One region of the Streptomyces sp. NBC_00523 genome, then DNA from elsewhere that is predicted to be linked to it. Evidence: riboswitches for the same ligand, from Rfam matches in the RefSeq annotation. Region 1 holds a riboswitch; each other region holds the start of a gene.
What was found. A riboswitch is a leader RNA that binds a small molecule or an ion and turns the genes downstream of it on or off. The one in region 1 is predicted to bind cyclic di-AMP.
Positions count from the first base shown of each region.

Region 2: linked by a shared signal. The riboswitch ahead of OHS17_RS25585 (M23 family metallopeptidase) and the one ahead of OHS17_RS13115 (LysM peptidoglycan-binding domain-containing protein) in region 1 are both predicted to bind cyclic di-AMP.
Region 3: linked by a shared signal. The riboswitch ahead of OHS17_RS17575 (M23 family metallopeptidase) and the one ahead of OHS17_RS13115 (LysM peptidoglycan-binding domain-containing protein) in region 1 are both predicted to bind cyclic di-AMP.

Region 1 is NZ_CP107836.1:2,923,634-2,933,464, forward strand. Features, by position in the region: gene OHS17_RS13080 (ABC transporter permease) at 1-329, shown strand, start outside; gene OHS17_RS13085 (cyclopropane-fatty-acyl-phospholipid synthase family protein) at 407-1,711, opposite strand; gene OHS17_RS13090 (NAD(P)/FAD-dependent oxidoreductase) at 2,017-3,402, opposite strand; gene OHS17_RS13095 (Ppx/GppA phosphatase family protein) at 3,817-4,758, opposite strand; gene OHS17_RS13100 (DUF501 domain-containing protein) at 4,772-5,311, opposite strand; gene OHS17_RS13105 (FtsB family cell division protein) at 5,382-5,852, opposite strand; gene eno (phosphopyruvate hydratase) at 5,945-7,225, opposite strand; gene OHS17_RS13115 (LysM peptidoglycan-binding domain-containing protein) at 7,533-8,255, opposite strand; cyclic di-AMP (ydaO/yuaA leader) riboswitch at 8,260-8,427, opposite strand; gene OHS17_RS13120 (transglycosylase family protein) at 8,713-9,786, opposite strand.
Region 2 is NZ_CP107836.1:5,624,651-5,634,481, reverse strand. Features, by position in the region: gene OHS17_RS25620 (MerR family transcriptional regulator) at 1-324, shown strand, start outside; gene OHS17_RS25615 (thymidine kinase) at 328-978, opposite strand; gene OHS17_RS25610 (alkaline phosphatase family protein) at 1,032-2,222, opposite strand; gene OHS17_RS25605 (DUF5998 family protein) at 2,222-2,818, opposite strand; gene OHS17_RS25600 (bifunctional acetate--CoA ligase family protein/GNAT family N-acetyltransferase) at 2,908-5,808, opposite strand; gene OHS17_RS25595 (HPr family phosphocarrier protein) at 5,982-6,263, shown strand; gene OHS17_RS25590 (GntR family transcriptional regulator) at 6,448-7,152, opposite strand; gene OHS17_RS25585 (M23 family metallopeptidase) at 7,363-8,202, opposite strand; cyclic di-AMP (ydaO/yuaA leader) riboswitch at 8,216-8,380, opposite strand; gene OHS17_RS25580 (M16 family metallopeptidase) at 8,612-9,831, opposite strand, start outside.
Region 3 is NZ_CP107836.1:3,887,490-3,897,320, reverse strand. Features, by position in the region: gene OHS17_RS17600 (sporulation protein) at 96-1,673, shown strand; gene lhgO (L-2-hydroxyglutarate oxidase) at 1,786-3,036, shown strand; gene trmB (tRNA (guanosine(46)-N7)-methyltransferase TrmB) at 3,087-3,923, shown strand; gene OHS17_RS17585 (PrsW family intramembrane metalloprotease) at 3,999-5,564, shown strand; gene OHS17_RS17580 (aldo/keto reductase) at 5,568-6,512, opposite strand; gene OHS17_RS17575 (M23 family metallopeptidase) at 6,699-7,868, opposite strand; cyclic di-AMP (ydaO/yuaA leader) riboswitch at 7,880-8,033, opposite strand; gene OHS17_RS17570 (PP2C family protein-serine/threonine phosphatase) at 8,245-9,408, opposite strand; tRNA gene OHS17_RS17565 (tRNA-Met) at 9,578-9,651, opposite strand.

The DNA.
Region 1 (9,831 bases):
TGGCCATGTCGGTGTTCGAGCGCCAGCAGGAGATCGGCATGCTGCGGGCGATCGGCCTGGACCGTCGCCGGGTGAAGCGGATGATCCGCCTTGAGGCGGTGGTGATCTCGCTGTTCGGCGCGCTCGTCGGCATCGGGCTCGGGCTGTTCCTCGGCTGGGCGATCGGGCAGACCGTCGCCGAGAGCATCCCGCAGTACGTACTGGTCATCCCGTGGAGCCGGATCGCGGTCTTCCTGCTCCTGGCAGGTGCGGTCGGTGTGCTCGCAGCCCTGTGGCCCGCCCGCAGCGCCGCGAGGCTCAACATGCTGACGGCCATCAAGACCGAGTAGCAGGAGCGGTACGAGGGAAGGGGCCGGTGTCCGCGGACACCGGCCCCTTCCGTGCGTACGTCCCTGCTGTACGTCGCTCAGGCGGTCGCGTCGGCCTTCCAGACGCGGGCGCGCAGCGGCATGCGTGAGGCGCCGTCCGTCTCCGGGCGCACCGCGAGGATCTGGTTGACGCCGATCTTGTTGCGCTCGAAAGACAGCGCGGAAGCGGCCATGTAGAGCCGCCAGACGCGCGCCCGGCCGGGCGAGACCATCTTCACGGCGCTCCCCCAGCCCCGCTCCAGGTTGGCGACCCACTGGCGCAGCGTCAGCGCGTAGTGCTCGCGCAGCGCCTCGACGTCGCGGGCCTCGAAGCCGGCCTCCTCCAGGAGGGCGAGGGTCCGGCCGACCGGGGCCAGTTCCCCGTCCGGGAAGACGTAGGCGTCGATGAACGCGTCGATCTCGTACGCCGACTCGTCCCGCTCCGGGCGGCGCCCGATCTGGTGGTTGAGGAGGCGCCCGCCGGGCTTGAGGAGGGCGAAGAGGTCGTCGGCGTACTCCCGGTAGCGGACGGAGCCGACGTGCTCCGCCATGCCGATGGACGAGATGGCGTCGTAGGGCCCGTCGCGGACGTCCCGGTAGTCCTGGACCCGGATCTCCACGCGGTCGGTCAGGCCCTCGTCGGCGATGCGCTTGCGGGCGTAGGCGGCCTGCTCGGTGGAGAGGGTGACGCCGGTGACGTGGGCGCCGTACTCGCGGGCGGCGTGGATGGCCATGGAGCCCCAGCCGCAGCCGACGTCCAGCAGGCGGTCGCCCTCCTTGAGGGCCAGTTTGCGGCAGACGAGGTCGAGTTTGTCGCGCTGGGCGTCCTCCAGGGTCCCGGCGTCCTCCCAGTAGGCGCAGGAGTAGACCATGGACGGCCCGAGGACCAGTTCGTAGAAGTCGTTGCCCACGTCGTAGTGGTGGCTGATGGCCTCCTTGTCGCGGCGTCTGGTGTGCAGGGGACCGCTGCGGCGGCGCACTTCCTCGGGCGGCGGGGCGGGCGGCAGCCAGGGCCCGGACAGCTTCAGCAGGTCCGCGGCGGCGGCGCGCGACTTCGGGTCGCGCAGGGCCTGGAGGCCGCCCGGCGCGTCGGAGGTGCGCTCCCAGATGAGCCCGGCCATCAGGTCCAGGGCTTCGTAGAGGTCGCCCTCGATGTCCAGCTCGCCGGCCACCCAGGCGCGGGCCAGACCGAGTTCGCCCGGCTTCCACAGCAGCCGGCGCAGGGCCCGGCGGTTCCTGATGACGAGGACGGGGGCTCCGGGCGGTCCGGATTCGCTGCCGTCCCAGGCCCGGACGCGGACCGGTAGGGGTTGGCCCAGCAACTGCTGGGCGAGAGCGGTCAGCCGCAATGCGGCGTCTGCCATGGCGCACACCTCCGTGACGGTGTTTCCCGACGTGCCCAGACATGCCCACACATGTCCCGGACCACGCCCCGGCACCCGGGGCGCCTTGGCGTGGTACATCCCCCACAACAGTCTGCGGCGGCCCGGCCATCCCGCTACCGGGCAAGGGAACGGCAAAATGCGTGCACGGCACACGCATCCGCCGGGGGTGCGGCCCGTGCCGCGCGCCGCCCTTTCGTACCCGGATACGCCGAAGGGGCCGTCCGCACCACGGATGGCGGACGGCCCCTTCGGGCGTCGTACTGCGGCCTTGCGGCCGGGTGGAGCTAGGAGGCCTTGGCCTTCTCGCCCACGGGCTTGGCGGCGGCCGGCGCGGGGGCCGGCTTGGCGGCCTCGTAGAACTCCTCGCGCGGCGTCTCCATGGCACCCAGGGAGACGACCTCGCGCTTGAGGAACATCGCGAGGGTCCAGTCGGCGAAGATCCGGATCTTGCGGTTCCAGGTCGGCATCGCCAGACCGTGGTAGCCACGGTGCATGTACCAGGCGAGACGGCCCTTGAGCTTGATCTTCATCTTGCCCATGACGATCATCGCGACGCCCTTGTGCAGGCCCAGACCGGCGACCGCGCCCTTGTTGGCGTGGCTGTAGTCGGCCTGCGGGAAGCCGCGCATCCCGGAGATCACGTTGTCGCCGAGGACCCGGGCCTGACGCAGCGCGTGCTGGGCGTTCGGCGGGCACCAGGCGTTGGGGTTGCCCGCCTTGCGGCCGACCATGTCCGGCACCTGGGCGTTGTCGCCCGCGGCCCAGATGTAGTCGGTGCCCTGCACCTGGAGCTTCTCGGTGGTGTCCACGTGGCCGCGGGGGCCGAGCGGCAGGCCGAAGCGGGCCAGGGCCGGGTTCGGCTTCACACCGGCGGTCCACACGATGGTGTTGGAGTCGACCTCCAGGCCGTTCTTCAGCACCACGTGGCCGTCGACGCAGGAGTCCATGGAGGTCGAGAGGAAGACCTCGACACCACGGGACTCCAGGTGCTCGCGGCCCCAGGTCCCGAGCTTCGGACCGACCTCGGGGAGGATCTTGTCGGCGGCGTCGACCAGGATGAAGCGCATGTCCTCGCGCTTCACGTTGGTGTAGTACTTGGCCGCGTCGCGGGCCATGTCCTCGACCTCGCCGATGGTCTCCGCACCGGCGAACCCGCCGCCCACGAAGACGAAGGTGAGGGCCCGGCGGCGGACGTCCTCGTCCGTCGTGGAGTCGGCCTTGTCCAGCTGCTCCAGAACGTGGTTGCGCAGGCCGATGGCCTCCTCGATGCCCTTCATACCGATGCCCTGCTCGGCAAGGCCGGGGATCGGGAAGGTGCGGGAGACCGCGCCGAGCGCGATGACCAGGTAGTCGAAGGGCAGCTCGTAGGCCTCGCCGACGAGCGGCGCGACCGTGGCGACCTTGCGGTCCTGGTCGATCGTGGTGACGCGACCGGTGAGCACCTCGGCCTTGGGCAGGACGCGCCGCAGCGGGACGACGACATGCCGAGGGGAGATGCTGCCGGCGGCAGCTTCGGGGAGGAAGGGCTGATAGGTCATGTACGACCGGGGGTCGACGACCGTGACGGTCGCCTCGCCGTAGCGCATCTTCTTGAGGATGCGCCGAGCTGCGTACAGACCTACGTACCCACCGCCTACTACGAGGATCCTGGGACGCTCCGTGGTGCTCATGCCATCGAGTATCCACCCCACTCGGGGGGCATGCTCGTGAGCCCCTTCACAAGGTTGTGGCCACCCTCTGCTATAGTTCGCCGCCCACGTGACCCAGGTCATGACCCGCACCGGGAACCCCGTTACAGTGGTGAACGTTGTTCACCGCCTGCGAGCTGGCCCTTGGCCCTCGGCCCCGGGCGAAGGGGCCTCCCGGTCCACCCGGGCGTAACACTCCCGGAACCTGTCGGTCCGGCCCCGGAGTGACCCCGCTCACCTCCTGCGCTACCCATCCGGAGCAGAAGACGGGCCCGGGGTGGGCAATTCCTTGTGAAGAAGTTCACGAAGTTGGTGGCGAGGCGGCCCGAAAGCCGCCCCACCAGGCACGTCCCGCCCTCTCAACGGTGCGGGCGGGACGACGCATGAGCGCCCGGCTCACGCCAGCGAAAAGGCGATTCCATCCAGAATGTCGTGCTCGCTCACCACGACCTCGCGCACCCCGGTCCGCTCCATCACGGCCTGGAGGATCAGCGCACCGGACGGGATCACGTCGACCCGGCCCGGGTGCATCGCGCCGATCGCCGCGCGCTCCGCATGGGTGGAGGACAGCAGCCGCGCGGTGATCTCCCGGACCTGCTCCAGGGAGACGCGGGAGTGGTGGATCGCCTCGGAGTCGTACTCCTCCAGGCCCAGCGCCATCGCGGCCACCGTGGTGACCGTCCCGGCGAGGCCCACCAGCGTGGCCGCCGAGGCGAGCGGCACGGTCTCCTCCGCCAGGTCCAGGGCGGCGGCCACGTCGGCGCGGATCGCCTCGGCCCCCTCGGGCGACGGCGGATCGCTGACCACGCCGTCACGCACGAGGTGACGCTCGGTCAGCCGTACGCAGCCGATGTCCACGGACCGGGCGGCCCGCACCCGGTCGTCGCCCACGACGAACTCGGTGGAACCGCCGCCGATGTCCACGACCAGGTACGGCTTCGCGAGGTCGTCGCGCCCGGTCAGCTCCTTGGTCGCCCCGGTGAACGAGAACGCGGCCTCCTGGTCCCCGCTGATCACCTCCGGCTCGACGCCCAGGATGTCCCGCACCCCGCGCACGAAGTCGTCGCGGTTCTCGGCGTCCCGGGAGGCGGAGGTGGCGACGAAGCGCACCTTGTCGGCGCCGTGCTCCTGGATCACCGCCGCGTACTGGCGGCAGGCGGCGAACGTGCGCTCCAGCGCCTCGGGGGCGAGCCGGCCGGTCCGGTCGACGCCCTGCCCCAGCCGGACGATCTCCATGCGCCGGGCGTGCTCGACGAGCTCCCCGGTGACCGGGTCGGCGTCCGCGACCAGCAGGCGGATCGAGTTGGTGCCGCAGTCGATGGCGGCCACGCGCGTCATGTCTGCCGCCCCCTCAGCCCTCGTCCGTACCCTGCTCGCCGCACGGCGACACGCAGGGTCCCTTGCGCCACCACTCCGGCAGCATCGCGATCGCCTCGTCGCCCAGCGGGTTGACGCCGGGACCGGCCGCCAGCGAGTGCCCGACGAGCACGTGCAGGCACTTCACCCGGTCCGGCATGCCACCGGCGCTCGGGAAGCCCTCCAGGACCTCGATGGCGTCGCGCCGCGCGATGTAGTCCTCGTGCGCCGCCCGGTAGGCCGCCGCGAGCTCGGGGTCCTTGCCCAGGCGCTCGGTCATCTCCTTCATGACCCCGTTCGCCTCCAGCGTGCCGATCGCGGACGCGGCGCGGGGGCACGTCAGGTAGAACGTCGTCGGGAACGGCGTGCCGTCCTCCAGCCGGGGCTGCGTCTCGACCACGTCCGGGTTGCCGCACGGACAGCGGTGCGCGATGGCGCGCAGCCCGCGCGGCGGGCGGCCCAGCTGCTGCTGGAACGCGGCGATGTCCGCCTCGGTGGGGACGGTGGGCTCGGTCTGGGGAGGGGGCGTTTCCATGCCTGCCTAGGGTGCTGATCGGACTGCTCGAACCGCGGGTTCTGCAGAGGTACGGGGATGGGGACGGCCGTCAGCCGCGGTCGGCGCTGTCCACGCCGTCCCACAGGTTGGAGTGCCAGGGCCGGTCCGTCTCGGCCGGCTTCCCGTTGCGCTCCTTGACCGCGTCGGGGTCGACCACGGTGTAGCCGGTCTCCCCCGGAAGAACGTAGTGCAGGTGCTCGCGGGCCAGCCGCTTGATGTACGCGTCGTCCTGGAGCCGGGCCTTCTGGTCCCGCAGCTCCTCGGTGCGCGCCTCGGCCTCGCGGGCCAGCCTGCGCTGGTCGGCGATCTCGTCGCGCTGCGACACGTACTGACGCATCGGATACGCGAGGGCGACGACCAGGGAGCAGACGACCAGGGCCAGGAAGGCGGCCCGGCCGGTGAGCCGGGAGCGGCGGGCCTGGCGCCGGTTCTGGGACCGGTAGACGCGGGCGGCGGTCTGCTCACCGAGCAGCCGCAGCCGGGTCGCGGTGGAGAACCGGTCCCTGTCCTTCACGGCCATGTTCCCGCCTCCCCATTACGACGTCCGTCCCCGCACACGGTACGTGACCGGGCGCGGGGACGGACGGAGGCGGGGGGTACCCGCGAGGGGCGTCAGCCCTTGAAGCGCGGGAACGCCGAGCGGCCCGCGTACACCGCGGCGTCGTCGAGGATCTCCTCGATGCGCAGCAGCTGGTTGTACTTGGCGACGCGGTCCGAGCGGGCCGGGGCGCCGGTCTTGATCTGACCGCAGTTCACGGCGACGGCGAGGTCGGCGATGGTGACGTCCTCGGTCTCGCCGGAGCGGTGCGACATCATGCACTTGAAGCCGTTGCGCTGGGCCAGCTCGACGGCGTCCAGGGTCTCGGTCAGCGAACCGATCTGGTTGACCTTGACGAGCAGGGCGTTGGCGGAGCCCTCCTCGATGCCGCGGGCCAGGCGCTCCGGGTTGGTGACGAAGAGGTCGTCGCCGACGATCTGGACCTTGGCGCCCAGCTTGTCGGTGATGACCTTCCAGCCCGCCCAGTCGTCCTCGTACAGCGGGTCCTCGATGGAGACCAGCGGGTACGCGGAGACGAGCTCCTCGTAGTACTCGGTCATCTCGGCGGCCGAGCGGGACTTGCCCTCGAACTCGTACGAGCCGTCCTTGTAGAACTCGGACGCGGCGACGTCGAGCGCGAGCGCGATGTCCTTGCCCGGGGCGTAACCGGCCTCCTTGATGGCCTCGATGATGAGGTCGAGGGCGGCGCGGTTGGACTCCAGGTTCGGCGCGAAGCCGCCCTCGTCGCCGAGGCCGGTGGACAGGCCCTTGGTCTTCAGGACCTTCTTCAGCGTGTGGTAGACCTCGGCGCCCCAGCGCAGGGCCTCGGAGAACGACTCGGCGCCGATCGGCGCGATCATGAACTCCTGGATGTCCACGTTGGAGTCGGCGTGCGAGCCGCCGTTCAGGATGTTCATCATCGGAACGGGCAGCAGGTGCGCGTTCGGGCCGCCGAGGTAGCGGAACAGCGGGAGGTCGCTGGCCTCGGAGGCGGCGTGGGCGACGGCGAGGGAGACGCCGAGGATGGCGTTGGCGCCGAGCGAGCCCTTGTTCTCCGTGGCGTCCAGGTCGAACATCGCCTGGTCGATGAGGCGCTGCTCGGTGGCGTCGTAGCCGACGAGCTCCGGGCCGATCTGCTCGATCACGGCGAGGACGGCCTTCTCGACGCCCTTGCCCTGGTAGCGGTTGGGGTCGCCGTCGCGAAGCTCAATGGCCTCGAACGCGCCGGTGGAGGCGCCGGACGGAACAGCAGCACGACCGGTGCTGCCGTCGTCGAGGCCGACCTCGACCTCGACCGTGGGGTTGCCCCGGGAGTCGAGGATTTCCCGGGCTACGACGACGTCGATGGACGGCACGAGGCATCTCCTTCTGGGATATGACGCTGATTGTGCAGGGTCACTTTGGCCTTGCGACAAGAGCCTAACCGGCCCGGCCGTCGGCGTCGGCCGACCGCCCGTCCCCTGGGACGAAAAAGGACCCAAGGGCGGGCATACCGGAGCGAAAGGCCGGATAACTACTGACTGGTAACTACAACAGTTGAACGCTCACGGGTGCCCGGCGGCCTCAATGCGGCGTGCCCCGGCCCGGCAACACACGGGGGGAGAGTGCGTGCCGGGCCGGGGCGGCCTGAGCGATCAGCGAGGAGGGATCGCGGTTGCTTCGTTACTTCGTCAGGTGGAGCTGCTGACCCGGGTAGATCAGGTCGGCGTCCTGGACGATGTCCTTGTTCAGCTTGAACAGCCGCTCCCAGCCGCCCTTGACGTGGTGCTCGGCGGCGATCTTGCTCAGCGTGTCACCGGAGACGACCTTGTACTCGCCGTCACCCTTGGCGACCTTCTTGCCGGTGGGGGTGGTGACCGTCTTCTTCGCGGCCTTCGGGGCGTCCGAGCGGTCGGAGCGGTTGGTGGCCGGGGCCTCCGTGCGCTCGGCCTTCTTCGGGGCGGCCTCCTGCTTGGGGGCCTCCTGCTTCGCGGCACCGGAGCCGGTGTCGACGCCCGGGTCGACACCGTCGTTGGTCAGGTTGCCGGCACCGGCGCAGGACCAGGCGCCCGGGCCCTGCAGGTCGAGGAGCTTCTCGGCGGTGGCGATCTGCTGGGCCTTGGTGGCCAGGTCGGCGCGGGGCGCGTACTGCGTACCGCCGGCGGCGGCCCAGCTGGACTGGGAGAACTGCAGGCCGCCGTAGTAGCCGTTGCCGGTGTTGATCGACCAGTTGCCGCCGGACTCGCACTGGGCGACGGCGTCCCACGTGGCGACGGAGGCGGCGGAGGCGTTGGTCGCGCCCATCAGCGGCACGGCGACGGCGGCACCGGCGACACCGGCGAGCGTCGCGACACGGACGGCCTTGGAGGGGCGGCGGTGCTTGTTGCCCTTGCGGTTGAGCAGCATCGAGTCTTCTCCTCACCGACGCCTGCGAGGTGAGCTGTCGGGTTCGGGCCAAGTGAGTTGCCCGGCCGCGCTCCTGGCGCGACTTCACCCCTAGCCGGCCCCGCCCGTCTCCCGACGACCGGGCCCAGCGCCTACCTGGGTCCCCCGCTCCTGCCTACGGCGCTTTCGCGTCTGTTCCCTCCGACCGACGGCAGGATTCGGCGTGACGGTCGACGGGGCCCGCGGTGCGAGCGGTTCTGACCGTAATCACACCCACCGGTCATATTCAAAGAAGGACATACCGGATAATCATCCCGTAAGAGCATCCGATGAACCCTCATTTGTGCAGGTCGGAACGGATGCGGCGGGACCTCCCGGACAAGGGGCGTGAGTTCACGCAAAGAGACCCATGTCTCACTCGGTCAAAAGTGGGACATGGGCCTCTTAAACCACCCAAAGCGCAGGGGGCTCTAACGGCTCATCCGGCGCTCTCGGCGACCTGGTCCGGGGCCAGGTCACCCAGGCCCAGATCGAGGTTCTGGCCGGGCAGGATGAGGTCCGGGTCGGAGCCCACCTCGGCCCTGTTCGCCTCGTACAGCTCGGGCCAGCCGCCGGGCAGGTCCTGCGCGTCGGCGATCGCCCAGAGGTTGTCGCCCGGCCGCACGGTGTACGTGCCGCCAGCCGGCCCCGTGGCACTGTCGCGCGCGTCGCCGTCGCCCCGCGAGGCGTGGCGGCCCGTGTCGCGCCCGTCGGCCGTCCCGGTGGCGTCGTCGGCGGCCGGGGCGCCCCGGTGCTTGCCGCCCTTCGCCCGCGCGTCGTCCGTCGCGCCGGCCGAGGGGTCCGCGGAGGGGTCGCCCGAGGGCGTGGTGGACGGGTCGTCCGAGGCGGACGGGGTGCCGGAGGGGTCGGCGGACGGGTCGGCCGAAGCGTCGCCCGACGGGGAGGCGGAGGCGTCCGCCTTCTCCTCGGCGCTCCTGCCCGCGTGCTTGCCGGAGCTCTTGCCGGCCTCCTTGCCCGTGGTGGCCGCGTCGGACGCCTCGTCCGAGGCGGTGGCCGACGAGCCCGAGGAGGCGTCGTCCACCGGGTCGGTGCCGAGACCGGCGTCGAGGCCCGAGTCGGCGCCCCGGGCGGGGTCCTCCTCGCCCTTGTCGCCCGGGTCCACGTCCGCCTTGCCCGCGGCCTTGGTGAGCCCGGAGATCACCGCGCAGCTCGGCCACGCCTTGGGGCCCTTGGCGGCCAGGACCCGCTCGGCCACCGCAATCTGCTGCGAGCGGCTGGCGAGGTCGGCGCGCTCGGCGTACGACTCACCGCCGTACGCCTTCCACAGCTCCGGCGTGAACTGGAGACCGCCGTAGGAGCCGTTGCCGAGGTCGGCGCTCCACATGCCGCCGCTCTCGCAGTCGGCCACCCGGTCCCAGGTCGCGGTGTCCGCGGCGTGTGCGCTTGCCGCGCCGAGCAGCGGGATGGCGATGGCCGAGCCGGTGACGCCTGCGGCGACCACGATGGCGGGTGCCTGACGAGGGCGGCGGTGTCTGCCGTTCGCGGAGCCCATGGGAGATGCCTTCCGTGTGACTGACAAGCGACTGGTGAGTCGAAC
Region 2 (9,831 bases), 2.7 Mb from region 1:
CTGAGCAGGGACGCCATCCGCTTCTACGAGAGGACCGGGTTGATCTCCGGGGAGCGGCTGCCCAACGGCTACCGCGACTTCCCGCCGGAGACGGTCCCCTGGCTCGCCTACGTCCGTACCGCCCAGGCGCTCGGCTTCTCGCTGGCCGAGATCGCGCGCACGGGCGAGGAGTTGCGCGACACACCGGACAGCGCGGCGGCGCTGTCCGCGCTGTTCGAGGAGAAGATCGCGGTCATCGACGCGCGCATGGCCCAACTCAGCGCCCTGCGGGCCGACCTGAGCGCACGCGCCCGCACGGGCTGCCCGCTGCGGGCGGCGGGCTGAGCGTCAGGCGGAGCTGACCGGCAGGACGTCCGGGGAGAGCGCGGCGGCCTGGGCGGACGCCGCGGTGGCGCGGCGGCGGTGGTGGCGGCGGCACAGGACCTCGTAACCGACCTCGCCCGCAGGGCGGTTCACATCGCCGACGACGACCTGTGCGCCCTCCACGACCATCTCGCCGTCCACGGTCCGGGCGTTGTGCGTGGCGCGGGCGCCGCACCAGCAGAGGGCTTCGACCTGGAGCTGTTCTATGCGGTCGGCGAGCTCGACCAGCCGTTGCGAGCCGGGGAAGAGCCGGGTGCGGAAGTCCGTCGTGATGCCGAAGGCGAAGACGTCCATCTCCAGGTCGTCCACGACCCGGGCCAGCTGGTCGATCTGGGCCGGGGCCAGGAACTGCGCCTCGTCCACGATCACGTAGTCGACCCGGCCGCCCTTGGACAGCTGGGCGACGAGGTACGCGTACAGGTCCATGTCCTCGTCGGCCTCGACGGCCTCCGTGACCAGGCCGAGGCGCGAGGAGAGCTTCCCCTCCCCCGCCCGGTCGTCCCGGGTGAAGATCACGCCCTGCAGGCCCCTCGCCGACCGGTTGTGGCCGATCTGGAGGGCCAGGGTGCTCTTTCCGCAGTCCATCGTTCCGGAGAAGAACACAAGCTCGGGCATGAGGGGTTGAGCACCTTTCGGGACGGGCGGGGAGAGCGGCTGGACGGAACGGGCTACGAGCGTACTTCGAGGAGCGGGACGAACTGCTCGACGGGGGTCATGGAGCCGTGCATGCCGACCATGGCCGACTCGTGCGGCTCGTTGCGCGAGGCGGTGATCACCACGTCGTCGTGGGCGGCGGCGACCACGTCGCCGATCCTGCCGTACACCCGCTCGTCGACGCGGGGGCCGAACCAGCCCGCGGCGACGGCCTCGTCCCGGCTCGCCACCCAGAACTGCTCGCCCAGCACCTCGCGCCAGACGGCGAGCACGTCGGACGCGGCGCCCGGGACGGCGTACACATGCCGCGCCCGGCCCTCGCCGCCGAGCAGCGCGACGCCGGCGCCCAGCTCCCAGTCCTCGTCGAAGTCGATCCGGGACTGCTCGTCGAAGGGGATGTCGATCATGCCGTGGTCGGCGGTGATGTAGAGCGCCGAGCGCGGCGGAAGCTGCTCGGCCAGGCGCCGGGCCAGCCCGTCGACGTACATCAGCTGTCCGCGCCAGGCGTCGGAGTCGGTGCCGAAGCGGTGGCCCTTGCCGTCGACCTCGCTGTAGTACGTATAGACGAGCGAGCGGTCGCCGTGGGCCAGCCGTTCGGCGGCGGTGTCCATCCGCTCCTCGCCGCTGAGCCGGCCGAGGAAGGAGCCGCCGCTCAGCGCGACCTTGGTCAGCGGGGTCTGCTCGAAGGCGGGGGCGGAGACCTGGGCGGTGCGCACACCGGCGGCGTCGGCGAGCTGGAAGAGGGTGGGGTGGGGCTGCCACGCCTTCGGCGGGGTCCACGGCTGCCAGCGGAGCTGGTTCATCAGCTCGCCGGTCTCGGGGTTACGGACGGTGTAACCGGGAAGACCGTGCTCGCCCGGGGGCAGGCCGGTGCCGACGGAGGCCAGCGAGGTCGCCGTGGTGGCCGGGAAACCGGCCGTGATCGGGCGGCCGGTGCCGCCGCGCGAGGTCGGCAGCAGCGAGTGCAGGAACGGGGCCTCGTCGGGGTGGGCCTTTATCTGCTCCCAGCCGAGGCCGTCGATCAGGAAGACGCAGTTCCGGTCGGCGGGGGCGAGTTCGCCGATGGCCGCCTCGAAGCCCGGGACCTCCTGGCCCGCGAGCAGGGTCGGCAGCAGGTCGGCGAGCGAGCCGCTGCCGTACTCCGGGACGGGCGCGGTGTCGACGGGCAGCGGGACGAAGTCGTCCGGCCAGGCCGGCTGGACCATCAGCGGCCGGCCGCGGGGGTCGCGACCGTGGCCTCGGAGAGCGCCTGGGCGAAGGCGAGGGTCTGGCGCACGGTGTCCGGGCCGTCGCCGGCCTCGCTGACCCGCAGGCTCAGGTCGTCGGCGGTGGTGCTGCCGGTGTAGCCGTGGTCCGCCTCGCAGTTCGGGTCGCCGCAGGCGGCGGGCTCCAGGTCGATCCGGGAGACCGCGCCCCAGCCGATGGTCAGGACGACCTCGCGGGGCAGGGTGCCCGGAACGTACTTCTCCGGGTTGGCGACGACGCGGCTGACCACGACCGAGGAGATCCGGTCCAGCTTGACCGACTCCGTCGAGGTGGTGGCGTACGGCGAAGGGGAGCTGGTGTCCGCGTTCTGCTCGTCGGTGTGGCTGACGATGAAGCGGGTGTCCGTGAGCACCAGCACCGTGACGTGCCGGCGCACCTCGTTGGAGTCGAAGGTCGTCTCCTGGTGCACCAGGTACGAAGCGACCGGCTCACCGCCCACGGCGGCCTCCACCGCCTCGGCCACGAGGGCCGGGTAGTAGCCGCTGCGCTCGATCGCCGCGCGCAGCCCCTGGGTGGTCGTACCGGTCTTAGCCATGGGAACCATCCTACGGGGGCCGGATGGCTGCCGGGGACGCCGCCGGAGCCCCCGTCCCGGCCGGTCCAGGGGGACGCGAGCGGGGCCTGTCAGTAGTTCGACAGGCGGCGCGGGCCGAGGTCGTTCCGGGCCGGGGGCGGCGAGAGGCGGACGCTCGCCCCGAGCACGGAGAGGCCCTGCGGGGCGACCACGACCGGTTCCAGGGCGATGGAGACCACCTCGGGATGGTCGTCGACCAGCCGGGAGACCCGCAGCAGCAGCTCCTCGAGGGCGGCGGTGTCCACCGGCGCCGCACCGCGCCAGCCGAACAGGACCGGGGCCGCCCGGATGGACCGGATCAGCTCGGCGGCGTCCCGGTCGGTGGCCGGGACCAGACGGTGGGCGGTGTCGCCGAGCAGCTCGGAGGGCGCCCCGGCGAGACCGAAGGAGAGCACGGCGCCCGCAGCCGGGTCGATGGTGGCCCGTACGACGGTGTCGACGCCGCGCGGCGCCATGGCCTGGACGACGGGCCGCAGCTCCGCCGGTTTGCCGAGCAGTTCGGTGAGGTCGCCGTACGCGCGGCGCAGGGCCGCCTCGCTGTCGAGGTCCAGGCGTACGCCGCCGAGGTCGGCCCGGTGGCGCAGATGGGGCGCGGTCGTCTTGAGCGCCACCGGGTAGCCGAGCCGGGCGGCGGCCGCCACGGCCTCCTCCGGACCGGGGGCGGGCAGCGTGGGGCGTACGGCGATGCCGTAGCAGGCGAGCAGTTCGCGGGCCTCGTCGTGGCCGAGCGGCCGGCCGCGCGGGTCGGGGTCCTCGCCGAGGAGCGCGTCGATGCGGGCGGCGGCGCCCGAAGGGTCGATGGTGTCGTCGAGGAAGTCGGGCACCTTGCCGGGCGTCGCGGCCTGCCGCCGCCACTGCGCGTACCGCACGGCCTCGGCGAGCGCCCGCACGGCGCGCTCGGCGGCGGGGTAGGCGGGGATGCGGCCGCGGCGTGGGGCGTCCGAGGGGATGTTGGGGGCGCCGTCCGCGGTGGCGGGCTGTGGGGCAGTGGGCGGCGGGGCGCTCGGCGGCGCGGCGGGGGCCGCCGGCGTCCCCTGCGCCGCCGTGAACGGCTGGGTGGCCGGGCGCGGCTGCGCCACTGTGCTGGTGGCGGCCGACAGCGCCTCCGCCAGGCCGCCGATCTCGACGTGGACCACGGCGACCGGCTTGGCGGGACCGGCGGCGGCCGCCGCGTGCAGCGCGGTGGCCAGGACCTCGCCGTCGCCCGACTCCGCCTCGCCGTTCTCGCCGACCCACGGGATCGCCGTCACGATCACGGCGTCGCACGCCCCGTCGGCCAGCGCCGCCGACAGCGCGTCCCGGAAGTCCTGCGGAGTGGCGGACGTGGTGAGGTCGATGGGCGGGCGCGGGCGAAGCCCCTCGGCCAGGCACGCGTCGTACGTGAGCAGCCCCAGGGACTCCGAGTTGCCGAGGATCGCGACGCGTCCGCCCGCCGGAAGCGGCTGGTCCGCGAGGAGCAGCCCGGCGTCGACCATCTCGGTGACCGTGTCGACGCGGATGACACCCGCCTGCCGCATCAGCGCGGAGACCGTGGAGTCGGGGATGCGGCTGACGGGGACGGCGTGGCCGGGCGGGGTGGAGCCGCTGTGCCGGGCGCCCTTGACCACGACCACCGGCTTCACGGCGGCGGTACGGCGGGCGAGGCGGGTGAACTTGCGCGGGTTGCCCAGCGACTCCAGGTAGAGCAGGGCGACATCGGTGTCCGGGTCCTCGTACCAGTACTGAAGGAAGTCGTTGCCGGAGATGTCGGCCCGGTTGCCGGCCGAGATGAAGGTGGAGAGGCCCGCGCCGCGCCGGTAGAGCCCGGAGAGCAGGGCGATGCCGATGGCGCCGGACTGGGTGAACAGGCCGATGCGCCCGGAGGCGGGCCGGTCCGGGGCGAGCGAGGCGTTGAGCCGGACCGCCTCGGAGTTGTTGATGATGCCGAACGCGTTGGGCCCGATGATCCGCATGCCGTACGAACGGGCCTGGCGCACCAGTTCCCGCTGGCGCTCGCGGCCCTCGGCGCCCCACTCGGCGTAACCGGCGGAGAGGACCACCAGCCCCTGGACGCCGTGCTCCCCGCAGTCCGCGACGGCCTCCGGGACGCGGTCGGCGGGTACGGCGACCACCGCGAGGTCGACCGGCTCGCCGATCTCGCCCAGGGAGCGGTGCGCGGGGACCCCGTCGATGGTGTCCTGCCCGGCGTCGAGCGCGCTGTTGACCGCGTGGACGCGGCCGGTGAAGCCCGCGCCGAGCAGGTTGCGCAGGACGGTGCGGCCGACGCCGCCGGGGGTGCGGCCGACGCCGATGACGGCGACGGATCCGGGGGCGAGCAGCCGCTGCACGGACTTGGCCTCGGCGCGCTGTTCGCGGGCGCGCTGGACGGCGAGGGATTCGGCGGTGGGTTCGAGGTCGAGGGTGAGGTGGACGGAGCCGTCCTCGAAGCTGCGCTGCTGGGTGTAGCCGGCGTCCCGGAACACCTTGATCATCTTGGTGTTGGCGGGCAGCACCTCTGCGGCGAAGCGCCGGATGCCGCGTTCGCGGGCGACCGCCGCGATGTGTTCGAGCAGGGTCGAGGCCACGCCCCGGCCCTGGTGGGCGTCCTGGACGAGGAAGGCGACCTCGGCCTCGTCGGCGGGGGCCGAGGCGGGGCGGCCGGTCGCGTCGATCCGGTCGTAGCGGACGGTGGCGATGAACTCGCCGCCCACCGTGACGGCCAGACCCACCCTGTCGACGTAGTCGTGATGGGTGAAGCGGTGGACGTCCTTGGCGGAGAGCCGGGGGTAGGGCGCGAAGAAGCGGTAGTACTTCGACTCGTCGGAAACCTGCTCGTAGAAGCTGACCAGGCGCTCGGCGTCATCCGTGGTGATCGGCCTGATCCGCGCGGTGCCGCCGTCGCGGAGCACCACGTCCGCCTCCCAGTGATCGGGGTAGGCGTGATGCGGACTCTGCTCCGGAGAGGGCTGCATGAGGAAAGCCTACGGCTGTCGCACGGGTCGCGGGGGTGCCGGGGCCGGGGCACTCTGAGGTCTCCGGACGACCGCGGGCGCGGCGCGCGGGAGGGCCCGCGGGTCTGCCCGGAGCATCGCGCACCACATGAGACACTGGTCTAGACAACCGTTGATTCTTGAAGGGCAGAACCATGGCTGAGCGCCGCGTAAACGTCGGTTGGGCCGAGGGCCTGCACGCCCGCCCCGCTTCCATCTTCGTCCGTGCCGCCACGGCCTCCGGCGTCCCCGTCACCATCGCCAAGGCGGACGGCAACCCGGTGAACGCGGCCTCCATGCTCGCGGTGCTCGGTCTCGGCGCCCAGGGCGGCGAGGAGATCGTGCTCGCGTCCGACGCGGACAACGCCGAGGCCGCCCTGGACCGCCTGGCGAAGCTGGTCGCCGAGGGTCTCGAGGAGCTTCCGGAGACCGTCTGAGCCCGAGCGGCCGACACCGCCGGAATTCTCACGGGAAAGCCGCGGCCCCCTGCATGGGGCGCCGCGGCTTTTGCGTGCGCGGGCCGCAGCCATACGACGCGGACCGAATAAGCGGGCGGTTGGGCGGGCCGCGCCTTTTCCGCTTTTTTTACACGCGCCTTTCTTTATTTGTACGCGCCCTTTGTTAATTCCGGCCACTCGCGGTGTTTACGGCACGTTGCGAAGCCCTCACACGGCCGGCCCGGGGCACGGTGGCGGGGCGGGCGGCGCGGCGGAGCCGGTGCGCGGCGCCGTGGCGTTCGGCGAGCTGCACGGCCAGGGCCCGCGCCCGCTCCGCGTCCCCGCGCGCCACGGCGTCCACGAGGGCCCCGTGCTCGGCCCAGGCTTCGGCCGGGCGGGCCGGCTGCTCGACCGCGTACATCCAGGCGATCTTGTGGCGGAGCTGGGTGAGCAGGGCGATGAGGCCGGGGCTGCCGGACGCCTGGGCCAGCGTCTCGTGGAACCAGCCGGCCAGGGAGCGCAGATCCTCGCCCTCACCCCGGCGGGCCCGCTCCTGGCCGAGCCTGACCAGGCCGCGCAACACCTTGAGGTGGGCGTCCGTCCGGCGCTGGGCCGCGCGGGCCGCGCTCAGCGGTTCCAGCAGCATGCGGACCTCCAGGAGGTCGGCGGCCTCCTGCTCCGTGGGCTCGGCGACGCAGGCTCCGGCGTGTCTCCGGGTCACGACGAAGCCCTCCGACTCCAGGGTGCGCAGCGCTTCCCGTACCGGGACGCGGGAAACCCCGTAACGCCGTGCGAGCACCTCCTCGGTGAGCCGGCTGCCGCGTTCGAAGACACCGGAGACGATGTCGTCACGGATTGCCGTGCATACCGAATGCGCCGGAACACGCATGTCCGAACCTCCGCCTCAATCCCCGCGAACAGCGGCCGATCGACACCTCTGGCGTGACTCTATTGCAATGCGCTCGCATTTCCGATGCCGGGCGGGAATTCATGAATATCTTTTGGTCGCGGCCGGGTGGCGGAAGGTGCGCGGGGAGGCGTGGGAACGGCGAAGGCCCCGGCGGGATGCCGGGGCCTTCGGTGTGGAGCCGGTGACCGGTCAGACGCTGACGCCGTGGGCGCGCAGATAGGCGACCGGGTCCATGTCGGAGCCGTAGGAGGGCGTGGTGCGGGCCTCGAAGTGGAGGTGCGGACCGGTGGAGTTGCCGGTCGAGCCGGAGAGCCCGATCTGCTGACCGGCCGCCACGCTCTGGCCCACGGAGACGCCGATCGAGGAGAGGTGGCCGTACTGGGTGTACGTGCCGTCCGCCATCCGGAGCACGATGTTGTTGCCGTACGCCCCGCCCCAGCCGGCCTCCACGACCGTGCCGGCGCCGACGGCGACGACGGAGCTGCCGGACGCGGCGTGGAAGTCGATGCCGGAGTGGCTGCCGGAGGACCAGAGCGAGCCGCTGGACTTGTAGCCGGTGGTCACGTAGGAGCCGGCGACGGGCAGCTGGTAGGACGAGCCCAGCGCGGTGCGTGCGGTGGAGCGGCCGGCGCGGGCGGACGCCTCGCGGGCGGCCTTGGCCTTCGCCTTGGCCGCTTCCTTGGCCTTGGCGGCCTTCTCGGCGGCCTTCTTCTTCGCGGCCTCGGCCTTCTTCTTGGCCGCTTCCTTCGCCTTGGCCGCCGCCTTCTTCTCGGCGGCCTCGGCCTGGTGCTGCTGCGCCGTGGCCTGGGCGTCGATGCGGTCGGCGAGGGTGTTCTCGATGGCGAGGAGCTGGGAGAGGCCGGTCTCGGTGGCGGCGGGGGCCGTCCCGGTGTCGGCGGCGAGGGCCGGGGAGGCCAGGGAGCCGATGACACCGCCGGCGGCGAGCGTCGCGACGCCGACGGCCTTGGCGCCGACGCGCGTCAGGCGGCTCGGGGCACGGTGCTTCCCGGTGGCACGGGTGAACGCCATGGGGTGGCTGGTCCTTTCCTTCCTTCTCGCCTACCGGGTTAGCTGACGGGTTCGGAGCAGGAAGGTCTCCTACGGACGCCTCGCTCCGGACGGAGCGCGGGCATCCGATTCACCCCAGGGACGGTGGGTCCCCGGCTCCCCAGGCTCGCGCCTGACGGGGACTCGGCGATGGCTGCCCGGTACATCACGGATGCGCGTACGAGTGGCGGACAGCGGACCCGACGCTAAGCGGACGGACTTCAGGCCACCAAACGGACACGGGGTTTTGTAGCCCATCCCACAGGGCGAACTAATCTCTTTATGCACAAAAGGCACGGAAGGGACAAAAGGGGCCGCGCATGCGGGGAGGGTTCGGCGCGACCGCGCGCCGAACCCTCCCCGTTGCCCGTCGAGCGGGCCGAGCTGCGGATCAGCCGGTGACGACCGACACCTCTCCGATGCCGAGTGCCCTGACCGGCTCCTCGATGCGCGAGGCGTCCCCGACCAGGACCGTGACCAGCCGGTCCACCGGGAAGGCGCTGACCACAGCCGCGGTCGCCTCGACGGTGCCGGTCTCGGCGAGACGGGCGTACAGCGTCGCCTGGTAGTCGTCCGGGAGGTGCTGTTCGACCTGGTCGGCGAGGGTGCTCGCGACGGAGGCCGCCGTCTCGAACTTCAGGGGCGCGACGCCCACGAGGTTCTGCACGGCCGTCTCGCGCTCGGCGTCCGTCAGGCCCTCGGCGGCCAGCGTCCGCAGGACCTTCCACAGGTCGTCCAGCGCCGGTCCGGTGGACTCGGTGTCCACGGAACCGCTGATGGCGAGCATCGAGGCGCCCGTCGCACCCGAGACGGAGTCGGCTGCGCCGGAGCGGAGCACCTGGGCGAAGGCCCGCACGCCGTAGGTGTAGCCCTTCTCCTCGCGCAGCACCCGGTCGAGCCGGGAGGTCAGCGTGCCGCCCAGGCAGTAGGTGCCGAGCACCTGGGCGGGCCACACGCTGTCGTGGCGGTCGGCGCCGATGCGGCCGATCAACAGCTGGGTCTGCACCGCGCCGGGGCGGTCCACGATGATCACCCGGCCGGTGTCGTCGGCCGTGATCGGCGGGACGGGGCGGGGCTCGGCGGTGTTCCCCGACCAGTCGCCGAGGGTCTCGGCGAGCAGCGCGTCCAGGTCGATGCCGGTGAGGTCGCCGACGACCACGGCGGTCGCGGTGGACGGGCGGATGTGCGCGTCGTAGAAGGCGCGCACGGCCGCGGCGTCGATCCGCTCGATGGTCTCCTCGGTGCCCAGGCGCGGGCGCGACATGCGGGCCGTGGCCGGGAAGAGCTCCTTGGAGAGCTGCTTGGCCGCGCGGCGGGCCGGGTTGGCCTGCTCGTGCGGGATCTCGTCCAGCCGGTTGCTCACCAGCCGCTCGATCTCGCTGTCGGCGAAGGCCGGCGCCCGCAGCGCCTCGGCGACCAGGCCGAGTGCCTTGGCCAGGCGGGAGGCCGGGACCTCCAGGGAGACCCGGACGCCCGGGTGGTCGGCGTGGGCGTCGAAGGTGGCGCCGCACCGCTCCAGCTCGGCGGCGAACTCCTCGGCGCTCTGCTTGTCGGTGCCCTCGGACAGGGCGCGCGACATGATCGTGGCCACGCCGTCCAGACCCTCGGGCT
Region 3 (9,831 bases), 960 kb from region 1:
GCGGAGTGACAGGGTTCGTCCCTGGGGAGAACACGGTACGAATGCCGCGCGCCGAGACGGTGACGCGGCTGCCGTCTGTGTGTCGAGGGGTGGCCATGTCCAGGGAGCAACGAGGACCGAACGAGAAGCTCGGCACCGTTCTCGCCCTCGCGGGAATCAGTAACGCCGGGCTCGCCCGACGGGTCAACGACCTCGGGGCGCAGCGCGGACTGACCCTCCGCTACGACAAGACGTCGGTCGCCCGGTGGGTCTCAAAGGGCATGGTGCCCCAGGGCGCCGCGCCCCATCTCATCGCCGCGGCGATCGGCGCCAAGCTGGGCCGGCCCGTCCCGCTGCACGAGATCGGTCTCGCCGACGCCGATCCGGCGCCGGAGGTCGGCCTGGCGTTCCCGCGTGACGTGGACGCGGCCGTCCGGTCCGCGACGGAGCTGTACCGGCTGGATCTGGCCGGGCGGCGCGCGGGCAGCGGCGGGATCTGGCAGTCGCTCGCGGGCTCGTTCTCGGTGAGCGCCTACGCCACACCCGCGTCCCGCTGGCTGATATCCCCCGCCGACCCCTCGGTCGCGCGGGCACCGGCCACGGCCGGGGGGCAGCCGACCGGCGCGCACGGCGCACCGGGGGCGCACGGCCCCGCCGGGGCGCCCGCCCAGCCGGGCACTGCCGCGTCGCCCGCCCAGGCGACCGGGACGGCCACCGGCCACAGCCTCCTGATCCCGGCCCAGCCCGGCCCCGAATCCGGAGGCGACGCCTCCTCGTTGCGCGTCGGCCACAGCGACGTATCCAAACTCCGCGAGGCCGCCCAGGACGCGCGCCGCTGGGACTCCAAGTACGGCGGCGGCGACTGGCGCTCCTCGATGGTCCCCGAGTGCTTACGCGTGGACGCCGCCCCGCTCCTGCTCGGCTCGTACAGCGACGAGGTCGGCCGGGCGCTGTTCGGCGCGGCGGCCGAGCTCACCCGGCTCGCCGGGTGGATGGCCTTCGACACCGGCCAGCAGGAGGCGGCCCAGCGGTACTACATCCAGGCGCTGCGCCTCGCCCGGGCGGCGGCCGACGTGCCGCTCGGCGGCTACGTCCTGGCGTCGATGTCGCTCCAGGCGACCTATCGCGGCTTCGCCGACGAGGGCGTCGACCTCGCGCAGGCCGCCGTCGAGCGCAACCGGGGGCTCGCGACCGCCCGCACGATGAGCTTCTTCCGCCTGGTCGAGGCCCGCGCCCATGCGAAGGCGAACGACGCGCCGGCCGCGGGGGCCGCGCTCAAGGCGTCCGAGAGCTGGCTCGAACGCTCCCGGGAGGGCGACGCCGACCCGGCGTGGCTCGGCTTCTACTCGTACGACCGGTTCGCGGCCGACGCCGCCGAGTGCCATCTCGACCTGAAGGCGCCCCGCCAGGTCCGGCGCTTCACCGAGCAGGCGCTGTCCCGGCCCACCGAGGAGTTCGTCCGCTCGCACGGGCTGCGGCTCGTCGTGTCGGCGGTCGCCGAGCTGGAGTCGGGGAATCTGGACGCCGCCTGCGCTGCCGGCACCCGGGCCGTGGAGGTGGCGGGCCGCATCTCGTCGGCGCGGACCACGGAGTACGTACGCGACCTGCTGCACCGACTGGAGCCGTACGGGGACGAGCCGCGCGTCGTGGAGCTGCGCGAGCGCGCCCGCCCCCTTCTGGTCGCCCCGGCATAGAAATCCCGACGTCGGCATGGAGGTCCCGCTTCCGGGGAACCGCCACGCTGACCGCACGGGTTTGAGTGCGTTGTCAGTGGGTCAGTGCACTATCGGGGTGGGAGGTGGCGTGATGATGACGCACGCGGCGTACGACTGCGATGTGCTGGTGATCGGCGGCGGGATCGTCGGCCTGTCGGCCGCGTACGCGCTCACGCGCACCGCGCCCGGCACCCGGGTGACCGTGCTGGAGAAGGAGAAGGGCCCGGCGCGCCACCAGACGGGCCGCAACAGCGGGGTGATCCACAGCGGGATCTACTACCCGCCGGGCTCGCTCAAGGCGCGGTACGCGCTGCGCGGCGGCGCCGAGATGACCGACTTCTGCCGGGAGCACTCCATCCCCCACGCGGTGACCGGCAAGCTGATCGTCGCGACGGACCGCGCCGAGCTGCCCCGGCTGCACGCCCTGGTCCAGCGCGGCCGCGAGCACGGGCTGCCGGTGCGCGAGCTGGGGCCCGCGCAGATCGCCGAGTACGAGCCGAAGGTGCGGGGCCTCGCCGCGATCCGGGTCGGCACGACGGGCGTGTGCGACTTCCGGGCGGTCGCCGGGCGCCTCGCCGACGAGGTACGCGGCGCGGGCGGCGTGATCCGCTTCGGCGCCGAGGTCACGGCGATCGACCGTCGCCCCTGGGGCGTGGCCGTGCGCACCGCCGACGGGCTGGTGGTCCGGGCCAGGGTGCTGGTCAACTGCGCGGGGCTGCACTGCGACCGGATCGCCCGGATGGCCGGCGACGACCCGGGGATGCGGATCGTGCCGTTCCGGGGGGAGTACTACGAGCTGGCGCGGCCCGAGCTGGTGCGCGGGCTCGTCTATCCGGTGCCCGACCCGGCGTTCCCGTTCCTCGGCGTCCACCTGACCCGGGGCTTCGACGGCTCCGTCCACGTCGGCCCCAACGCGGTGCCCGCCGCCGCCCGCGAGGGCTACGGCTGGCCCGTCGTCCGGCCCCGCGAGCTGATGGACACGCTCAGCTGGCCCGGCTCGTGGCGCATCGCCCGCAGACACTGGCGGTACGGGGCGGGCGAGGTGCACCGCTCCCTCTCGAAGCGCGCGTTCACGCAGGCCGTCCGCCGCCTCCTGCCCGAGGTCAGGGAGGAGGACCTGCGCCCCTCGCCGGCCGGGGTCCGCGCCCAGGCCGTGCTCCGGGACGGCACGCTGGTGGACGACTTCCTGATCCGCGAGGCCCCGCACACGGTGCACGTGCTGAACGCCCCGTCGCCCGCCGCCACCGCCTCGCTGCCCATCGGCCGCGAGGTGGCCCGCCGCGCCCTGCTCCGGGCCCGGGCGGCGGGCTGGAAGCCGCCGGAGCGGGCGACGACGGGGTGATTCCCGCGCCCTCCGTGGCAGGACGCCCGTCCCCGTAGAATCAGGGCATTGTGTCTGAGCCCAAGAACCCCTCCCCGACGCCCGACGACGGCACCGTGCCCACCACCGCCGGGATCCCCGACGACGTGCGGGCCGCGTCCCTGGAGCGCGCGCGCCGGATGCGTCAGCAGCCCCGCTTCCCCGGCGGTCCCGCGGCCGACCCGGCCGGCTCGCACCACGAGCGCCGCATCCGCAGCTTCCAGCCGCGCCGCAGCCGGGTCACGCCCGGCCAGCAGAACGCCCTGGAGCGGCTCTGGCCCAAGTGGGGCCTGGACATCGACGGGCTGAGCGTCCTGGACCTGCCCGCCCTGTTCGACGGCCTCCCGGTGGTCCTGGAGATCGGCTTCGGCATGGGTGAGGCCACCGCGCAGATGGCGGCCGACGACCCGGGCACCGGCATCCTCGCCGTCGACGTGCACACGCCCGGCCAGGGCAACCTGCTCGGCCTCGCCGACCGGAACGGCTCGGCCAACGTCCGGGTCGCCAACGGCGACGCGATCATCCTGCTGCGCGAGATGCTGGAACCGGATTCGCTGGACGGGCTGCGGGTCTACTTCCCCGACCCGTGGCCCAAGTCCCGCCACCACAAGCGCCGGCTGATCCAGCCGGAGTTCCTGGACCTGGTGGCGGGCCCGCTGAAGTCCGGGGCGATCGTGCACTGCGCGACCGACTGGGAGCCGTACGCCGAGCAGATGCTCGACGTGCTGACCGCGCACCCCCTCTTCGAGAACACGGTGGCCGACGGCGGTTACGCCCCGCGCCCCGCGTTCCGCCCGCGGACCCGGTTCGAGGGCCAGGGCCTGGGGAAGGGCCACGTCGTGCACGACCTGCTCTTCGCGCGCGTCTAGGGCCTTTCCTTTGGGTCAAGCCCTGGCCCGACGGGCACCATGGCCGTTGTCCGACCCGCTCGTTAGGGTCGAGGGGTGTCCGACGGGTCTGTTCAGCGACAACGGTGGGATCAGCCGGCCGTCCCGGTGCTCCAGGAGCAGCGGGTCGGCGAGATCCTGGCCGCCGTGCCGGCGCGGGGCCAGTGGCGTTACCGGCCGCGCCGCGTCGGCCTGCTCTGGCGGAACCGTACGTTCCGAGTCATCGCCGTCTTCACGCTGCTGGCGCTCTGCGGGGTGGTGATCCTCGCCCTGGTCCGCGACCAGACCGGCACCGAGGGCTTCCTCGTCGGCCTGAGTCTGGCCGTCCTGCCGGTCCCGGTGCTGATGACGGCCTTCCGCTGGCTGGACCGGGTGGAGCCGTCGCCGTGGCGGAATCTGCTGTTCGCCTTCGCGTGGGGCGCGTGCGCGGCGGCCCTGGTCGCCATTCTCGCCAACTCGTTCGCGACCCGGTGGATAGCCGACAGCGATCCGGGGAACGCCGACACCCTCGGTGCCACGGTCATCGCACCGGTGGTCGAGGAGAGCGCCAAGGCCGCCGCCGTGCTGCTGCTCTTCCTCTTCCGCCGGAGGGACTTCACCGGGATCGTGGACGGCGTCGTCGTCGCCGGGTTCACCGCGACGGGGTTCGCCTTCACCGAGAACATCCTCTACCTGGGCAACGCCTTCGGCGAGGACCAGCAACTGGACTCCGGCTTCGCGTCAGTGACCGTGGTGACGTTCCTGGTCCGTGCCGTGATGACCCCCTTCGCCCACCCGCTCTTCACCGTCCTGACCGGCATCGGTCTCGGGATCGCCGCGAGCAGCGCCGCCGGCCGCCGGGTGCGGCGCATCGCCGTACCGCTGCTCGGCCTGGTCCTCGCGATGGGCATGCACGCCCTGTGGAACGGCTCGGCGACCTTCGGCCGGTACGGCTTCTACCTCGTGTACGGGGCGTTCATGGTCCCGGTGTTCGGCCTGGTGACCTGGCAGGTGATCCGAGCCCGCCGCAAGGAGCTGCGCTCCCTGGCCGTCGAGCTCCCCGCGTACGCCGAAGCCGGCTGGCTCACCCCCGACGAGCCCCGCGCCCTAGCCTCGATGCGGGCCCGCGCCCTGGCCAGGAACGCGGCGCGCAGGCGGTACGCGGTGAGCGCCTCCGGCCATCCGTACCACCCGGACTACGCGAGGGTCCGTGCCAAGGAGGCGAAGGAGCGCGGCAGGGCGGCGGCGCGGGCGGTCGCCGAGTACGAGGCGTTCGCGACGTCCCTGGCCTCCCTGCGCCGACAGGCCGGACTGGGCAGGGCCGACCCGGACTTCGCCGCGCGCGAGCTGGAGCTGCTGCACCACCTGTGGCAGCGCCGCGAGATCGCGGGCCCCGCCCTCGCGTACGCGGCCCGGGCCACGCACCGCCGGCCGCCCGGCTACACGGCCGCCTGGCCACCTCGCCGACCGTACGCGGGCGGGCCCGTGCCCTACGCGTACGGCAACCCGGCCCCGTACAACGGCAACCCGAATCCGTACGGCAACCCGGCCCCGTACAGCGCCCCGCCCACGTACCCGACGACGCAGCCCTACGGTCAACACCCCTACGGCCAACAGCCCCACGCCAACGGGCCGCAGGCCTGATCGCTACGCCGAGGCCGCCGTCAGCGTCGACAGCTCCTCGTCCGTCAGCTCAAGCCCGGCGACCGCCAGCAGGGCGGGCAGCTGGTCGACCGTGCGGGCGGAGGCGATCGGCGCGGCGACCGTCGGGCGGGACGCGAGCCAGGCCAGGGCCACCGTCGCGATCTCGGCGTCCCGGTCCCGCGCCACCGTGTCGAGCGCGGCGAGCACCCGCTGTCCGCGCTCCGACTCCAGGTGACCGGCCGCGCTCCCGGCGCGGGCGCTGTCCACAGCAGTCCCCGGGCGGTACTTGCCGGTGAGGAAGCCGGCGGCCAGCGCGTAGTACGGGACGGCCGCGAGCCCGGCGTCGGCGGCGGTGTCCTGGAGCTCGCCCTCGTAGGTGTCCCGGGACACGAGGTTGTAGTGCGGCTGGAGCGCCACATAGCGGGCCAGGCCCTCGCGTTCGGAGAACTCCAGCGAGGCGCGCAGCCGCGCGGCGCTGATGTTGGAGGCGGCGATCTCGCGGACCTTGCCCTCCTTCACCAGCTCGTCGAGGGCCGTGATGATCTCCTCGACCGGGACCGTCTCGTCATCGAAGTGTGTGTAGTACAGGTCGATGTGGTCCGTGCCGAGGCGGCGCAGCGACTCCTCGGCGGCCGACTTGATCGTGGGCGCCGAGAGGCCCTTGTAGCCGGGCAGCGCACCGACCTTGGTGGCCACCACGACGTCGGACCGGTTGCCGCGCGACGCGAGCCACTTGCCGATGACCGTCTCCGACTCGCCGCCCTCGTTGCCGGGCACCCAGTGCGAGTAGGCGTCGGCGGTGTCCACGAAGTTGCCGCCTGCCGCCGCGTACGCGTCGAGGACGGCGAAGGACTGGGTCTCGTCAGCGGTCCAGCCGAAGACGTTTCCACCGAGGCAGAGCGGGAAGACCTGGAGGCCCGACGGGCCGAGATTGCGCAGTGAAGTCATAGGTGGAACAACAGCTTCCGGGCTATCCGCTATTCCGTGCCATCTACATCCGGCAGGCTGCTCCCTGCGGAGGCTGCCGCTGTACGCGAACCGGCAGCCCTGACGTCGGGGGGGGGTGTGCGTCAGGGCTGCCGGGGTTCGGAAGGCCGCGTGCGGGGAAGGGCCGGGGTGCCGGAGGAGGAGTCCTCAGACCGTCAGGCCGCGGGCGCGCAGCCAGGCCATCGGGTCGATGCCGGTGCCGTCCGGGGTGTGGACCTCCAGGTGGAGGTGCGGGCCGGTCACGTTGCCGGTCGCGCCGACGCGGCCGATGGTGTCGCCGGTGGTGACCTTCTGGCCGACCGTGACGCCGATCGAGGACTGGTGGCAGAACCACAGCTCGGTGCCGTCCTCCAGCTCCAGCACCGTGCGGTAGCCGTAGGCGCCGGACCAGCCGGCCGACTTGATGGTGCCGGTGTGGATGGCCTTGATCGGGGTGCCGGTCGGGGCCGCGAAGTCGAGGCCCGTGTGGTAGCCGGAGGACCACATGGAGCCGGCCTCGCCGAACGTCGAGGTGATCGTGTACGAGGAGGTGGGGATGGCGTAGCTGGCGGCGAGCTTGGCCAGGCGCAGCGCCTCGGCCTTCTTCTTCGCCTCCTCCTCCGCCTTCTTCTTCTCAGCGGCGGCCTTGGCCTCGGCCTCGTCCTGCTGCTTCTTCGCCTCGGCGGCCGCCTTCTCGGCAGCGGCCTTCTCCTCGGCCGCCTTCGCCTCGGCGTCGGCGGCGCCCTGCTGCTGTTCGGCCTGCTGGAGGATGCGGGCGCGCAGCGCCTCACCGGCGTCCGTGGTGCCCTGCTCGGCCTCGGCGGTCGTGATGCCGGCGGTCGTCAGCGGGGCGGCGGCGGTGGCGGTCGCGGGGGTTTCGGCCTCGCTCTCACCGGAAAAGAACGCGCCCACGCCGGGAAGGGACTTGGCGTCGGGGAGATTGCCCGTGATGGAATCGGGAAGAGAGATGGAGACCGGCGGCTTGCTCTGCGCGGTGGCCATGCCTCCCGCACCGACGGCCGCGATGACACCGACGCCGAGGACGGTGGAGCTACGGGCCAGACCATTGCGCTGCTTGGCGACACGGTGCTTGCCGCGGACGGGGCGGACGGACTCCTCGGTGGGGTTCCATTCCTCCCAGGTCCGCTCGGAGTCGGCGTCGTCGGCGCGGAAGCCGCTGCCGTAACCGGCGCCGGTGGCAAAGCCATTGCCCCGGTCGGTCGCGTAGTCGCCGCCCTGTTCCGGGATGTAAGCGGTGCCGGGGCCGGACGCAAAGTCGGCGCCGTACTCGGGCACGAACCGGGAAGGTGATTCGGGGGCAGGCTTGTTGGACGCCACGCGGGCGCGCTCCTTTCCTTCCTTCTCGCCTACCGGGTTAGCTGACGGGTTCGGAGCAGGAAGGTCTCCTACGGGTTCCTCCGCCTCTTGTGAAGACGAAGATGCCCGATTCACCCCATGTAGGTGGTTCCCCGGTTCCCTTGCGGAATTCGGCGCACGCGCGCGGCGCCGTCCCTGACGACGGCTGGGACAACCGCGCTGCGTTATCGAACGTTAATAGACAGACGGGTCCGATTCCAAGCTGTTCCCACTGATCGTTCACGCGCCCGGCCTGGACTTTACGGGACACAACCGGGTGGAATCGGGCGAGTTGATCGACGCTCAGCCACTACGCGTTTTCTGACGTTGCGTCAAATGTTATGCGGAGCGACGCTCCTCAGTCACGCAGCGTGGTACCCCCCTTGATGATCTTCACCGTCCTGCGCCGGTCGGGCTGTCCCTTGGCCGGCCGGGCCACCGCGAGCAGCGCCATGTCGTCGGTCGACTCGCCCCCCGTATGCAGCCGTACGTCGTCGGTCAGCGCGGACAGCAGCTCCTCGGGACCCGGGAAGAGCCGCCCGCGCAGCCGTTCCGCCGGGTCGTAGAAGACACCCTCGGCGTCACGGGCCTCCGACAGGCCGTCCGTGTAGAACAGCAGCGTCCCGCCGGGCGGCAGCTCCCACTCGTCCGAGCGGTCCGGCCGCACCCCCAGGTCCATGCCCAGCGGCAGCGCGGGCTCCGTGGGCGTCAGCGCCTCCACCGCCCCGTCCCCGCGCAGCAGCAGCGGCTCGGGGTGGCCCCGGTTCACGATCCGCACGAACTGTCCGCCCGGCCGGATCTCTGCGAGCGCGGCGGTCACGAACTCCTCGAACTCATCGAAGCCGCCACCCCGCGTCGACTCACGCGCCAGCGCCCGCTCCAGCCGCTGCGCCACGCCCTCCAGCGACTTCTCGTGCTCCGCCGCCTCGCGGAACGCCCCGATCACCACCGCCACCGCGCCGACCGCCTCCAGCCCCTTCCCGCGTACGTCCCCCAGCACGAGCCGTACGCCGTACGGAGTGTCGGCGGCCGCGAAGAGGTCGCCCCCGACGAACTCGTCCGCCTGCGCCGCCTCGTACCGCGCGGCCACCTGGAGTCCGCCGATCCGCTCCGGCGGGACGGGGAGCACGGCTCGCATGGCCGTCTCGGCGATGATCCGGGCGGACGCCAGCTGCTCGCTGCCGCGCCGCACGACCCGGTTGATCACACACGCCTGGACGGCGACCGTGAGCACGGTGAGCATCTCGATGAACGAGACCACCTCGACCAGGTCGCCGGTGTAGAGCCGGATGCCCGCGACGGCGAGCACTGCGGCGATCCCGATCCGGATCGTGGTGCCCAGACCGAAGAAGGGCGCGGCGATCAGCGGGGCGGCCGCGAAGATCGGGACGGCCGTGAAGGAGGGCGGCGTGAAGAGGTCGAACACCACCCCGATGACGATCATCGTCACCGGCAGCACCCGGACGAACCGGCGGCTGCCCGCGCCGTCGGGCCCGCGCCACCGTCGCTCCCACTTCCTCACCTGCGGTCTCCTGCCCGGTGCGGCCACGGCCGGTACCGCGCACCTCCCCCAGCCTCGCGCCCGCCCGGCCACCGGGCGAGTCCTCGGCCGCCGAAGGGGCGACAACGCGTATGCGCCGACAACGCATCAGGCCCGGCACGCTGCATGCGTGCCGGGCCTGATCCTTCAGTAGCGGGGACAGGATTTGAACCTGCGACCTCTGGGTTATGAGCCCAGCGAGCTACCGAGCTGCTCCACCCCGCGTCGGTGAACCCAACTCTACGGCATCTTCGGAGCTCTCATGACCACCACCCGTCCCGCGCACCCCGTGCGCACCGGCGGCGCGGACCACGGCCGCCCTTGACCCGAACCCCAAAGTGCCGAAAACGAGAAGGTGTTGCGAGGAACATGTGTTCTGACGCAAGGTATCTGCTGCACCCCCCG